Salmonirosea aquatica: one gene and its partner. The protein of the gene in region 2 interacts with the protein of the main gene of each other region in a pairwise test. Links are inferred from orthologs where the notes say so. Each region holds a gene or a part of one and is shown on either strand. Other genes may lie near its edges.

Region 1 (7,328 bases), 2.0 Mb from region 2 along the record:
TGCCCAATACTACCCGTCCATAACGTTCCTTGATGGATTGCGCACTAATGGCTCCACGTTCTCCTCCAATAAGGGACAGAGTAAGGGAGTTACCACCCAGTCCGAATGGAAAGGAAGCCCCCAGGCTAATATTCGTGTCGTTTAGCTTTAGGCCGGGAGGACTATAAGGCATTTGACCATGCGTAAGTCCAAGCCGGTATTCGACTTTCTGGAAATAAGGGGCGCCGAGGGAAAATTTTGGAATGTACTCAATGCCGGCATGAATGCGTCCTGCATCATTCAAGCCATCATTGGAGTCGGCAAAACTCCGGTATTCCGACCAGTTTTGCCGTTCGTAATCCACAGCCACAGTAAGTTTGTAAGGCCATTCGAGACTGGCGCCAAACCGATACTGGGAAGGAAGTCGGATGCCTCCTTTAGTGTTGTTGGACAACGTGTCCGATACGCCTACCGGAAAGCTGTTCAGGCTTGACTCGAAGCTTGTGGTCTGCCGGGCATTGAGATCCGTGCCGAAACTATAGGTACCCCCCAGATTCAGGTTAAGTTTGTTGTTTTGCTTCAACGGAATCTTGATGGCGGTTCCGGCCCGAAATGCAAAATCCGTATAGCTGTTACGCTCCGCCCGGCTTACCAGGTAGTCGCGGCCATCGCCAATAAGCAATTGGGATTCGGAGGCCCGCCGCACGTTGCCGAACAAGTAGGAGGCTTCAAGGCCCAGGCTGATGTATTTGCCCACTTCGACGGCATTGGTCAGGGATACTTTGTTGATAGCACCTTTCCCGGAATAATAGTAGTAGGTATTATAAATCGTACCGGGTACCTTACCATTCGTACGGCTTTCAAAATCCACAAAACTGTAAGGTTTCAGGCTTATACCAATGGACCATTTGGGGGCTGCCGGCAACGAAAGGGCAAGGTACCCAATGTTGGCTCCGAAGTCACGTTGTTGGGCCGTGGGTGAGCTGATGCGTTTGTACTGGCTAATGGCTCCAAACTCATACATAGTGAATCGGTTGCGCACCCAAAGGGCCGGATTGAGGTTGTTGATATGGAAGCCGTTACTAACGCTCACCCCTGCTTCGCCCATTCCCAGGCTGGAGCCAAACCCATCGCTGTACGACTCGCCCGCTCCCAGAACCGTGTAGGGCGAATTGCCAAGGCCTTGTCCGTAAGTTTTTGAAAATAAATGAGTTAAAATAAAAACCCCAATAAGGGTAGCGAACGTTCTATTCGTTTTGTAAATTGACATTATGTTGTAAAATTCGGTTCAATCCTATGAGTACGAGCTGCGGAACCACAAAGATGGGCGGTTTCAACAGACTTTCAAAAAACGGCACATCACCTCCACAAAGTACCACTCGGCAGGCGGGCGATTGGGTACGGTAGGCCGCCATAATTCCATTGATTTCGGCAACCAGGCCATTCATGACGCCACTCAGCATAGCGTGGCGGGTATTTTTTCCAATTAACGTTGGCGCGGGTCCAGGCTCAACCAGAGGAAGCCGTTGTGTAAACGTATGCATCGCCTTGAATCGCATGCGCATACCCGGAGAAATCAGCCCACCCTGAAAGCGGGCGGCCTGATCCAGATAGTCGTACGTAATGCAGGTACCCATATCGATTACAACCAGATCTTCGTTGGGAAAAAGATAACCCGCTCCCACGGCCGCGGCAATCCGGTCGGCTCCCAACGTAGCCGGGGTTTCGTAATCTTTGGTGATCGGGAGGGGTGTTTGACTATCCAGATTCAATACGGGAGCATTTGGTTGGATCGCCCTGCGAAATTCTTCCACATCTTTACCCACCGATGAAAATAGAATGTTGTCTACCGAAGAAGAACGCACAGCGTCGATCAACTGATCAAACGTAAGCCGGGTTTCGAACCGAAGCAATTCTGGTCCCTCGAACCACCCGATCTTGGCGTATGTATTTCCGGAATCGACCACTATATTCATGATTCCGCAAAATTCCCCTTTTATTTGCACATAAACTAACGCTAAGAATAGGAATCACCGGATGGAGAAGGCGGTAAACTGGTTGCAGTATCGTTTTTTGGACAATTCATTGGCAGACTACTGCTGGGCATTCGGCATTATATTGCTAGGTATCGCCTTCAAAAAAGCTATTTCAGCTGCTTTGAGCCGATTTGTATTTCGATGGGTGAGGAAAGAAAGCCATGAGGAGGTACCCTGGACCGAATTCCTTCGACTGCTGCGTCCTCCGCTTGAAGTATTTATTATGCTTCTGGCGTTATACCTGGCTTCCAAAAGCCTTGAGGTACCCGGGGCATGGGGTACCCCGTCCGACGGTGCTCTGGATTTCAGGGTATTGATTGAAAAGGTGTACTTCTCAGCATTTCTTTTGGCTCTTACCTGGCTGGGCATACGTTTCATCAAGTGCATGGGGCTGCTCTTCAAACTCAAAGCCCAGAAAACGGCTTCAAAGCTGGACGACCAGCTCGTCCCATTTTTCCGGGATTTGGTGATTATGCTATTTGTGATCGGGATGGTTTTCATTGCGCTGGGACGGGTCTTCTCCGTTGATGTGCTTACGTTGGTCACTAGCCTGGGTATTGGCGGCCTCGCTATCGCCCTGGCCGCCCGCGAAACACTCGAAAACCTATTCGCCTCGTTTGCCCTGATGATCGACCGGCCCTTTACGGTTGGGGATTCAATTAACGTGGGAGGTACTGAGGGTACCATCGTCAAGCTCGGATTTCGAAGTACCCGGTTACAGACCTTCGACGGGAGCCTGGTGACCCTTCCCAACCGCCTGTTAACTTCCCAGTCCCTGGAGAATCTGTCGGAACGCCGCCAGCGGAGGGCACGGTTTGTGGTGCGTTTGGCCTACGATACCCCCGGCCCTACTGTAAAAGCTATTGTGGAAACGATCCAGCAACACATCGACCAGAATCCCGAGACCAACGAAGAGCCGGGGGTAATTCGGTTTGATGCATTTGGCGAAAGTTCTTTGGATGTTCTGGTCATATTTTATGTCCAAACGGCCATAGCCCGTGAATTTAATCGCGTAAAAGAGGAAGTGAATTTAAAAATCCTGGAAATTGTTAAAGACTCGGGTGGCCGATTTGCATTTCCCAGTAGGGAGTTGTATATTCGCCAGGAATCTTCATCAGCCCTTCCCGAATCGGAAACCACATGATTGCTGAGCCTTTCTGATCTTCCATTTGGAACAAAAACAAGTCCCCTTATTGGAAATTCATAATTTTGCATTAACATTGTGGGCAATTCAGACGCTTCATAGTCAGTAAAAGCCCCATAGTATCCTTACTATCTTGCCACTCGTTGGTTCTTCGTTCCTCATCCTATCATTCTGAATGTATCACCGCATCTCTCGTAGTGACCTTTTACAATCACTTTTGCCCCCAGTTATTCAAAAAACTTAATCGTTACAAATCACTTATCTGGTAAAGTGTTTCTTTACTTTCCATTCCCGTATGCTTACAATTGATGAACTGAACTTGAAACTCCTTTCGGAGTTACGAACTATCGCGGAGAAGTTTTCCATAAAAGACAATGGAAAACTCTCAAAAAAAGAACTAATCTACAAAATTCTCAGCCAGCAGGCAGTGATGCCGGGTGCTGAAACCGATTCAAACGGAAGCTCGGAAACCGTAAAGAAAGGGGACGAGCCCAAGAAAAAGCGCACCCGTCGGCCGGCCGCTTCCGAAGATGTGGCTACTAAACCCTCAGCGACGGTTAAGGAGCCGGAAACTACTTTGGCCGAAAGCGCTCCTGAACCCCTAGTTGCCGAAAAAACGCCAGCACGCAAAGCACGTCCGGCCAAAACAGGAGGACGTACCGACAAAGCTGCTAAATCCTCACGGGTAGTGGATACCGCCGCTGATCAGGGCGCAGATCTGGATATTTCGGAAGATTTAGGTACGGAAGTGAGCCCTTCGGAGGAGCCGGTACGTGAAGTGCGGAATGAAAGTGAAAGCCAGCCGGCCCCGGTGGTTGAAAATTCGGACAACCACAAGGATTCGGATAAAACAACCCGCGCTGCCACCCCGGAACGCCCCAACTCTAACAACAACCAGTCGCGCGAACAAGCCCGGGAGGACCATACTAATAAGATCAAGCGTAACTACAACAATTACGTTCGGGAGTTCGACGGCTTGATCATCAACGAAGGGGTTCTGGAAATCATGCAGGACGGGGGCTACGGCTTCATGCGGTCGGCGGATTATAACTACCTCGCCAGTCCCGACGACATTTATGTTTCTCCTTCGCAGATCAAGCTGTTCGGATTAAAAACCGGCGATACCGTGAAAGGACAAATCCGCCCGCCCAAAGAAGGAGAGAAGTACTTTGCCCTGCTCCGGGTGGAAACGGTAAATGGAAAAACCAGCGAAGAAATTCGCGACCGGGTACCCTTCGAATACCTGACGCCTCTATTCCCGGAAGAGCGCCTCAATCTCAGTACCCGTCCCGATCAATACTCGACCCGGGTACTTGATCTGTTCGCCCCGATTGGCAAAGGACAGCGGGGTATGATCGTGGCCCAGCCCAAAACCGGTAAAACGGTACTGTTGAAAGAAATCGCCAATGCCATCACCCGCAACCACCCCGAGGTATTCCTGATCATCCTGCTCATCGACGAACGTCCCGAAGAGGTGACCGATATGCAGCGCAGCGTGCGGGCGGAGGTTATTTCCTCCACCTTTGATGAGCAAGCCGACCGCCACGTAAAAGTAGCCAGCATCGTACTCGAAAAAGCCAAACGTATGGTCGAGTGCGGACATGATGTAGTGATTCTGTTGGATTCAATCACTCGCTTGGCCCGTGCCTACAATACGGTGGTACCTTCATCGGGCAAAATCCTGTCGGGTGGGGTAGATGCCAATGCGTTGCACAAGCCCAAGCGATTCTTCGGTGCGGCCCGTAATGTGGAGAAGGGCGGTTCGCTCACCATTATTGCTACGGCGTTGATTGACACGGGTTCCAAAATGGACGAAGTGATTTTTGAAGAATTCAAAGGTACCGGCAACATGGAACTCCAGCTCGACCGCAAGCTGTCCAACAAGCGCGTGTTCCCGGCTATCGACGTGATGGCCTCAGGTACCCGCCGTGAGGATCTGTTGCTGGACAAGGAAACCATGCAGAAAGTGTGGATACTTCGCAAGCATATGTCCGACATGAATCCTATGGAATCTATGGACTTCCTGCTCGACAACATGAAAGGTACCCGCAACAACGAGGAGTTTTTGATTTCGATGAATCGCTAAACCGATGCGATGGTCGCATACAGAAGCCCGCTTTTCTTCAGGAAGCGGGCTTTTTTTGATTATATTCTACCAATCCTGCGCTTTGTGTGGTAAGAGTACCCAGGCCAGGTGCCTACCCTAACTTCTGAATATCGCTATGTCTACCCGCAATGTACCCTGGTGGATCGCCCTGATCGTGTGGATGGGCTTGTCGACTTACTGGCATGTTTGCAAGATCAAAGAATTGTGTGCAGATCCTGTTACTCCCCAGGTAGTTTCGGAAGCCGTAGCAATGGAGGCCTTGCGTATTCAGGATACGGACAGCTTGGTACTAGTGTCGGAAGGTAATTTCGTCTTCTTAAAATCAGGTGCGGACGCAGAGATGAGTCAGGTGCGGAATGAGCTGGATTCACTTGTGGTTTATTTGCAGGAGCATCCTGGTAAAAGGCTGGCTTTGGTTGGGAGGTACGCATCGGTCGAAACGAATACGACTACATTTCCGGATCTGGGTATCGCCCGGGCGGAAAGCGTGAAGCAGTACCTGGTGGGGCAGGGGCTTGCTTCCGGGCGTATAGCCACAAGTAGTATGATTTTGGATTCCCTGAGCTTTCACAACGATACGCTCCGGGGCGGAATTGATTTCATCTTTAAAGAGCCAATCCCCGAAACCGAAGAAGGGCTGGCCAACGCTCAAAGGTTCGAAAGTGTATTTAAACCCATTGACTTATATTTTCCAACGGGCAGTGCAGATTACATTAATACCGATGCAAACCGACAGTTTGTGGAGGAAGCTCAGAGGTATTTGGCTGAAAATAAAGACAAAAAACTAATCTTGACCGGTCATACTGACAATGAAGGCGATGACGAAATAAATATGACTTTGTCAAGAGACAGGGCAGAAGGTGTCAAAAAACAGTTGATGCAACTTGGAATTACGGCCGACCAGCTGGTGACGGACGGCAAAGGCGAAACGCAGCCCAAGGAATCTAATGATACTCCCGAGGGCCGTCGGGCCAATCGTCGCGTGGCTATTGTGGTTCAATAAAAAGTTTTACCCTAAAAACCTTTCACGCCTATGTTTGATTTGAATCCATTGGGCCAGCCTGATGCGTGGTGGCAACATCTGGTGATGCTAGCCGTAGCAGCCTTGATTGGCCACATTATTGGGTACCGCACAAGTCGGGGCATTGCCGTGCAGCTCGAGGCGGAACTTGCCGAACTGGACGACCTGCTCGATTCTTGCCAGCAGGCTACAAAGCTACCTGGGAAACCGTCGATAACTTCCGTTTCGGATGAGCCCGCTTTCATTGCTCCCGAACCACTCGATATGATTCCGGTACCTGCTTCCCGTGTTTCAAACCCGGCCGGTGTACCTCAAAACACACCCGTTGCTCATGACGATCTTAAAATTGTGGAGGGAATTGGGCCTAAAATCGAAGAGCTACTTAATAAAGAGGGTATTCTCACATTGGTTCATCTGAGCGAGGCGAGCCATGAGCGGCTCACGGATATTCTACGGGCGGCCGGAAAGCGGTTCCAGATGCATGATCCCGGCTCGTGGCCCCGACAAGCTGAACTTGCCGCCACGGGTAAATGGGAGGAACTTCGAGCCTGGCAGGAAGAACTGCATAAAGGCAGGACCACGTGACATTCTCCAATAAGGCAGCTGACATCAAGGCCCGATTTTCTCGACTACAAGTAGGTACCCTAATCTTTCAGATTTATGTTGTTATTACAACTGACTCCTCTCAATCGACCCGTGGCTATTGCAGAAATCGTGCTGCTATTGGCGGGTTCCGCCTTTGTGGGCTGGCTTTTGGCCCGTTGGGTTATGGCGAGCCGGGTTAACGGCCTACGCGAAGCCATCGCTGACCGGCAAAACGAACTTGACGAGTGCGAAGCCAAACAGCAAACGGCTGCCTCGTCCGTTGCAGGTACCACGGTTCCCGACCTGATACATTCAGAATCAGGTACTTTATCGGGCCGCATACAATCGGTGGCTGATAACTTGAAACTTGTGGAGGGCATCGGCCCCAAAATCGAAGGCCTGCTCAACGCGGATGGTATAAAAACCTTTGCCAAACTTGCGGCCACCAACCCGCAG
Region 2 (7,420 bases):
CGGCACCTGCTTCTTCAAGTTGCTTCTTGAGGGCTTCCGCCTCATCTTTAGCAATACCTTCTTTCAAAGGTTTGGGAGCACCGTCAACCAGTTCTTTGGCTTCTTTCAAACCAAGACCAGTCAGGTCCTTTACAAGTTTAACAACTGCTAGCTTGCTGGCACCAGCAGCCTTAAGGATAACGTCGAAAGACGACTGTTCGGCCGCTGCGGGAGCATCATCTCCACCACCTGCAGCAGGACCTGACATCATAACCGCACCTGCAGCGGCGGGTTCGATACCATATTCGTCTTTCAGAATTGCAGCAAGTTCGTTGACTTCTTTAACCGTAAGGTTAACAAGCTGCTCCGCGAAAGCTTTCAAATCTGCCATTTTTTATTTTTGATTAAGTGATTACAATTGATTTTAAATAAATTATTAGCTAAAAAAAACCAGTCGATCCGCCACCTCCGATTGGAAACCTATACTTTTAAGCTTCTTCTTTCTCGGATAAAGTCTTAAGAATACCAGCCAGTTTGTGACCACCTCCCAGCAGTGCACCCAACACATTCTTGGCAGGTGACTGTAGTAGGCCGATGACTTCCCCAAGCATTTCCTGCTTCGATTTCAGAGAAATTAGTTTATCGATCTGATCCGCTCCAATAAACAGGGAGGAGTCAACCGAAGCACCTTTGAATTTCAATTTGGCTTTGCCGGATTTCTTGCGGAAATCTTTGATCAACTGCGCAGGGACTTTACCTGACTCCGGGTGAAACATCACACCCGAGAACCCCTTCAGTACACTTTCGTCGAAAGGAGTATAATCGGTGTTTGACGTTTCAAGGGCCTTCCTAATCAGCGTATTCTTAATCACCCGATACTCTACTCCACGCTCAAAGCAAAGGCGACGAAGCTGATTAACTTCATCCACCGTCATGCCCGACGCGTTGGTAATATAGAAATACGGAGTGTTCTCGAATTTCTGACTTAACTCGTCAATTACTGCTGCTTTTTCTTCCCTTGTCATAATTATAAACCTGGAATCGTGTTTTTGTCAATGGAAACACTTGGACTCATCGTGCTCGACAAGTAAATGCTTCTCACATAAGTACCTTTTGCCGAAGAAGGCTTCAAACGAACCAGCGTGTTAACGACTTCCTGTGCGTTCTGTGCCAGTTTTTCAGGATCAAACGATACTTTACCAATGCTGGTATGGACAATTCCGGTTTTGTCAACGCGGAAATCGATCTTACCGGCTTTCACTTCCTGTACTGCCTTACCTACATCAGTAGTAACTGTACCCGACTTGGGGTTTGGCATCAGACCGCGAGGTCCGAGAATTTTACCCAGCCTACCTACTTTGGCCATAACGCTTGGCATTGTGATAATTACATCAATGTCTGTCCAGCCTTGTTCGATTTTCTGAATGTATTCATCCAATCCCACGTAGTCAGCACCCGCCTCTTTAGCTTCAGCTTCCTTGTCAGGCGTACACAGCACAAGCACCCGGACCTCTTTACCCGTACCGTGCGGCAGTGTAACTACTCCACGCACCATTTGATCGGCCTTGCGGGGATCCACACCCAAGCGAACGTCGATATCCACAGAGGAATCAAATTTGGTATAGGTGATATCTTTGAGAACTTCGGCTGCCTGCTGAAACGAATACGACTGAGTCTTGTCGATCTTCGATTGGGCTTCCTTTTGCTTTTTCGTCAATTTTCCCATGTTCTTAGTTGCTTAGGCGTTCGTTGACGCTTCGTTGTTTTCTTCCCACGGGGCTTTACCAGCAATGGTAATACCCATACTACGCGCTGTACCGGCTATCATTTTCATACCGGAATCAACCGTGAAGCAATTCAGATCGGGCATTTTGGTTTCAGTGATCTGACGAACCTGATCCCATGTTACCGACCCTACCTTGGCCCGGTTCGGCTGCGCCGAACCTTTCTTCAACTTGGCTGCTTCCATGAGCAGAATAGCGGCAGGGGGCGTTTTGATGACAAAGTCAAACGACTTGTCCTTGTAGTATGTAATAACTACCGGCAACACCATACCCATTTTATCCTGAGTACGACCGTTGAACTGCTTGCAAAACTCCATGATATTCAAACCCTTGGAACCTAACGCAGGCCCAATGGGGGGAGAAGGATTGGCCTGGCCACCCTTCACTTGGAGTTTAACGTATCCGCCTATTTCTTTTGCCATTGTTTTTGATTTTGTTGGTTCATCGATAATCCCGCTGGCTCACGTGCAGGTGAAGCAATCCTGCCCATCAGGGTCATCAACTTTCCTTTTCTACTTGTGCGTAACTGAGTTCCACGGGAGTACTGCGCCCGAATATTTTTACAACTACATTGAGTTTTTTCTTCTCATCGAATACCTCCTCCACAGTGCCGATAAAGCCGCTGAACGGACCGTCGACTACCTTCACACTTTCGCCTTTAATGAACGACATTGAGGGAGTTTCCTCTTCCTGGGCTGCCTCATCGACCCGACCCAGTATTCGGTTAATTTCTGATTGGCGCAGGGCAACGGGTACCTTGGAGTTTCCCTCTGAATTACCCAAAAAGCCAATTACGCCAGGCATACTGGTAATTACGTGCAACACTTCGCCTTTAGTCAGATCCGCAGATATGATGATGTAGCCAGGAAAAAAGTTCTTCTCACGAACCCGTTTCTTGCCATTTCGCATTTCATAGATCTTTTCCGTGGGAATCAGTATCTCGGGAACGTATTCGCTGAGACTCTGCCGGGCCAGTTCATTTTCAATATACGTCTTGATCTTCTTCTCCTGACCCGATATTGCTCTTAATACGTACCAATTTACACCAGTCATGCCATTCTGGATTATGCGTGCATCCAACCGGATGTCTTAGAAAGTCTGATAAAATAGATTGAGTGCATTCTCGAAAACGAAATCCATGAATCCGACCACGAAGGCAAAAATCAGGGATCCTACCAACACAAGCGTAGTATTTGACTGCAACTCGCTAAAAGGAGGCCAAGTCACGTGTTGTGTGATTTCCTCCCAGGAAGCCTTAAAAAATGAGGTAAGTTTTTCCATTTTCTGTACTAATGACTTAATGCACGGGTGGAGAGATTCGAACTCCCATCAACGGTTTTGGAGACCGCTATTCTACCCTTGAACTACACCCGTAATCACTCCAAACTTAATTTTCAGATGTTTGGGGCTGCAAAGATAGCTTTTTTCTATAAAAAACAAGTGCATCCCGCGAAGAAATGCACTTGTTTCTCTATCTTTTGTATTCCCTTAGTCGAGAATCTCAGTTACCTGACCGGCACCTACCGTACGTCCACCCTCACGGATAGCAAAACGAAGGCCTTTCTCCATCGCGATCTTATTGATCAATTTTACTTCGATCGTGATATTGTCGCCAGGCATTACCATTTCCACACCAGCAGGAAGAGAAATTTCTCCCGTTACATCCGTGGTACGGAAATAAAACTGAGGACGATATTTGTTAAAGAATGGAGTGTGACGTCCACCTTCTTCTTTTGACAGTACGTACACCTCGGCTTTGAAATGAGCATGTGGTTTCACTGAACCTGGCTTGCAAATCACCATACCGCGGCGAATATCTTCCTTGTCAATACCCCGCAGCAGCAGACCCACGTTATCGCCAGCCTCACCACGGTCAAGAATCTTACGGAACATCTCAACCCCTGTGATGGTTGACTTCAAGTTCTCGGCACCCATACCCAAAATATCTACAGGATCACCCGAGTTGATTACTCCACGCTCGATACGACCCGTTGCTACAGTACCACGACCCGTAATCGAGAATACGTCCTCTACAGGCATCAGGAACGGAAGGTCAGTCATACGGGGAGGAATGGGGATATAGCTATCAACGGCATCCATCAAATCTTCTACCGTTTTTACCCACTTCTCTTCACCATTAAGCGCACCCAGTGCTGAACCTTGAATGACAGGGATGTTGTCTCCATCGTATTCGTAGAAGCTCAAAAGTTCCCGAATTTCCATTTCAACGAGTTCCAATAATTCGGGATCGTCAACCATGTCTACTTTGTTCATGAATACCACCAGTTGGGGTACACCTACCTGGCGAGCCAGCAGGATGTGCTCACGAGTCTGGGGCATAGGTCCGTCCGTAGAGGCTACTACGATGATAGCACCGTCCATCTGAGCGGCACCCGTTACCATGTTTTTCACGTAGTCAGCGTGACCTGGGCAGTCAACGTGCGCGTAGTGGCGGTTGGCTGTCTGATACTCTACGTGTGAAGTATTAATCGTGATTCCACGCTCTTTTTCCTCAGGAGCATTATCAATAGATGAGAAGTCACGCTTTGCGGATAGACCTTTGCTTGCCAAAACCGTGGTAATTGCAGCGGTAAGGGTAGTTTTACCGTGGTCAACGTGTCCGATAGTACCGATGTTAACGTGCGGTTTGGAGCGGTCAAACTTATCTTTTGCCATGTTTTCTAGGTATGCTTAAATTAAAAGTTAATACGAAATAATTACTGTTTGTCGATTGTTTGCGCATCTATGTCATCCATACGCCAGGTATTTGTACTCTGTAATCAACTTCTTCAAATGAGCCGTTGAGGGGATTTGAACCCCTGACCTCTTCCTTACCAAGGAAGTGCTCTACCCCTGAGCTACAACGGCGTTACTCTAAATATTAAAAGCGATCATCGAAAAAATTTCCTGAGGATAGTTTCGGTGATCGCTTCGAGGCCTCAAAATAGAGCGGGAGACGAGGTTCGAACTCGCGACCTATAGCTTGGAAGGCTATCGCTCTACCAACTGAGCTACTCCCGCAGATATTTGGTGGGGGCGGATGGATTCGAACCACCGAAGGTATAAACCAGCAGATTTACAGTCTGCCCCATTTGGCCACTCTGGTACACCCCCTCACACTGTTACAAAACCTCTGAATCCTTCTACGATTCACTTTGGAGTCGCAAAATTATAGCCTTTTCCATTATTGTCAAAATTCTTTTTAAATTTTTCCAATAATAAAACTAAAGGCGGCCTTGAATTGCATCAAGGCCGCCTTTTACCCCGTCTTTAATTTTACTAGAATCGTATTCCAAAATTGATCATGCGTACTTCGGGCCCTCGGTTGCTTTGGAAAAGAGGGTTCATGTCGTAATGCACAAAAAAGTCAGGGAAATGCCGGATTCCAAGTTCGAATGCCGCTCCGTAACGTAAATCATTCAGATAGTAATTACTACGGACATGATCCTTTTTACCATCAGCCAACTTGGTTTTGGTATATCCGCCCAAGCGATACCCAATGTAGCCGCCAGCGCTAATATATGAAATGAAGGCATTTGGAAAGCTGACGGTAGGCATCAGGGAAAAATTCAAATAGGGAACCGTTAATTTGCTTTTTCGTAAATCCAATTCCCGACCTTCATTGTTCAAGACAAGGGGAAAAGAAACAGCTGTGCTATCTTTGCGAACAGTATTGTTTCCTTCAAACATCAGATTATTCCACGCCACGTCCAGGCCAAAATCCAAATGCAGACCGGCCTGTTTACCCCGGACCAGCGTAGCACTTTTGACAAAGCCCAGGCTAATGTAGCGTGACCCAAATGGGCGCAAGTCATAGTCGTCGGAGTTGTATGCGGCTTGTGGTTGATTCTGTGCGTATGCGTTAAGTCCCAGTGAAATATTGAATCCTTTTCGCGGGCTGGAGTAACGGCGGACACGGCGGATTGTCATCACCTTCTCATCATTGTCATAATCCCGATCACTGCTTCCGTTACCGTCACGGGCAGTCGTATCAATCTCGTACCCGTCTCGTTTTCCACCAACACGTACTTGCTCGTCTCCATCCCTAATATCCACACCCCGGGTTGTGATAGTTACCTCTGTATCGCCGTCTTTAATCCGTATTCCTTTCAGACCGATGCGCACGTAGTTCTTATCCTTGCTTATTCCAGTAGTGTCTTTAAGGTACTTCCTACCATCCAGATCGTCAAAATAAATCTTGGTTTCTCCCTGCATTGTATCCAGCCGGGCACCGAGGTCTTGAAGTAAGGTGTTAAGATCGTATTTCATCAGCTTTTCCAGTTCCTTACGATCATCACTGTAAATTATTATCCGCGTTTTGTCTCCAAATGTGACGATAATAGAATCTTTTTGAGCTGGCTTGGCATACGAAGATACAAAGCTAAGGAGGCATACTACACTCAGAACGATGGTTTTCAAGGTGCTTTTCATGGTATTGGTATTTATAGTTTTGTCTTATCTTTTAATTCCTGATATTTTTTTGATATTTTTTCTTCTTCATCCCTCAGCCGCTCATCCGCACGAGCTACCAGTTTTTTGGGGTTAAAGCCAACCTCATCCCATTCAATGGCTTCGCCTTCCTTAGCATTTTTTAGTTGGCGCAAAATGCGGATAAATTTCGATGATTTTGGGTCTTCCTGAACTAACTTATCCGTTTCGATATGGGCGATTATTACGCGCCCTTTGGTTTGTTCTGCTAGAGTTTCATTCGTGGTTTCAAGACGAGCTTCCACGGGTTGCAAGGAGGTAATCGCTTTGTTGTCTGGTATTAGAAGCTCGGAACCAATTTCCTTTTTCTGAATAGCCGCTACTTCCGTATCTTCCAAAACCGGCTTTGGCTCCTGCCGTTGCGGCTGAGCGATTGGATCTACTTTTGCAAAGGCTCTCGTGTTCTGATTTAGAATGTTTTCTTCTACTTTCGAGCGTGTAGTGATCTTTTCTGCTTCAGAATTTATCGGAGGTACCTCGCTTTTCTGTAATGCCCTATCAGATCGTGAAGTGTTGGTTTCAGGTTGTTGTGGCTGTTCAACTGTGGCTAATCCACGACCAGCATCAGGTAGTATGGTCGACTGGTTTTGCCATACTACATAGCCTACCATCAACAACAAAGTAAGGCTGGCAGCGGCATACCAGTGCCACCCTATTAGACGTCTTGATTTTTTTTCTTGTCGGTCCTCAATCCGCTTCCATACGTCTGGCGATGTGCTTGGCTGCCAATCGGCCAGTTTCCGGGCAAAGAGGTCGTCAACTGGATGCTTTTTCATATATTTCTTTTTTTTTTAATTCGTCTTCCCAATTTTTTACGAGTTGTTGCAGTAAGGCCCGAGCTCGGTGCAACTGCGATTTCGACGTACTTTCGGTAATTCCGAGCATGTCGGCAATCTCGGCATGAGAGTATCCTTCGATGGCATAGAGGTTGAATACTGTCCTATAGCCGGTAGGTAGGGTCTCGATCATATCCATCATTTCGCTGGCTTCCAACGATTGATCGGCTAAGGCAGTGTCGTCGACTATCCCATGCGCCTCATCCAGAATAGTATCCTCCTGAAGTCTTTTACGTTGCCGCAGGTACCCTAATGACTCATTCACCATAATCCGCCTCATCCATCCTTCAAAACTCCCTTCGCTTTTGAATTGCTCTATCTTGTCGAAGACCT

Evidence for each region.
Region 1: the proteins of nusG (region 2) and rho interact in binary tests that used the Escherichia coli proteins (3 or more experiments, as listed by UniProt). The link is inferred for Salmonirosea aquatica from one-to-one orthologs.

Annotation. Positions count from the first base shown.
Region 1 is NZ_WHLY01000002.1:291,684-299,011, reverse strand. The notes cover bases 2,976-5,849. They hold rho (transcription termination factor Rho), read left to right. Parts: upstream 2,976-3,454; coding sequence 3,455-5,245; downstream 5,246-5,849. Other genes in these bases: GBK04_RS02140 (OmpA family protein), read left to right, coding at 5,382-5,849; GBK04_RS02150 (mechanosensitive ion channel family protein), read left to right, coding at 2,976-3,159. In the rest of the region: BamG family beta-barrel-assembly machinery protein, read right to left, coding at 1-1,249; GBK04_RS02155 (type III pantothenate kinase), read right to left, coding at 1,227-1,955; more of GBK04_RS02150, read left to right, coding at 2,137-2,975; more of GBK04_RS02140, read left to right, coding at 5,850-6,269; GBK04_RS02135 (helix-hairpin-helix domain-containing protein), read left to right, coding at 6,300-6,872; GBK04_RS02130 (helix-hairpin-helix domain-containing protein), read left to right, coding at 6,948-7,328. UniProt on the Escherichia coli protein: Facilitates transcription termination by a mechanism that involves Rho binding to the nascent RNA, activation of Rho's RNA-dependent ATPase activity, and release of the mRNA from the DNA template.
Region 2 is NZ_WHLY01000002.1:2,273,520-2,280,939, forward strand. The notes cover bases 1,040-4,005. They hold nusG (transcription termination/antitermination protein NusG), read right to left. Parts: upstream 2,817-4,005; coding sequence 2,262-2,816; downstream 1,040-2,261. Other genes in these bases: rplA (50S ribosomal protein L1), read right to left, coding at 1,040-1,705; rplK (50S ribosomal protein L11), read right to left, coding at 1,718-2,185; secE (preprotein translocase subunit SecE), read right to left, coding at 2,853-3,044; tuf (elongation factor Tu), read right to left, coding at 3,252-4,005. Also shown: rplL (50S ribosomal protein L7/L12), read right to left, coding at 1-370; rplJ (50S ribosomal protein L10), read right to left, coding at 468-1,004; more of rplA, read right to left, coding at 1,007-1,039; more of tuf, read right to left, coding at 4,006-4,439; GBK04_RS10545 (outer membrane beta-barrel protein), read right to left, coding at 5,043-6,194; GBK04_RS10550 (hypothetical protein), read right to left, coding at 6,206-7,027; GBK04_RS10555 (RNA polymerase sigma factor), read right to left, coding at 7,008-7,420. UniProt on the Escherichia coli protein: Part of the processive rRNA transcription and antitermination complex (rrnTAC). The complex forms an RNA-chaperone ring around the RNA exit tunnel of RNA polymerase (RNAP).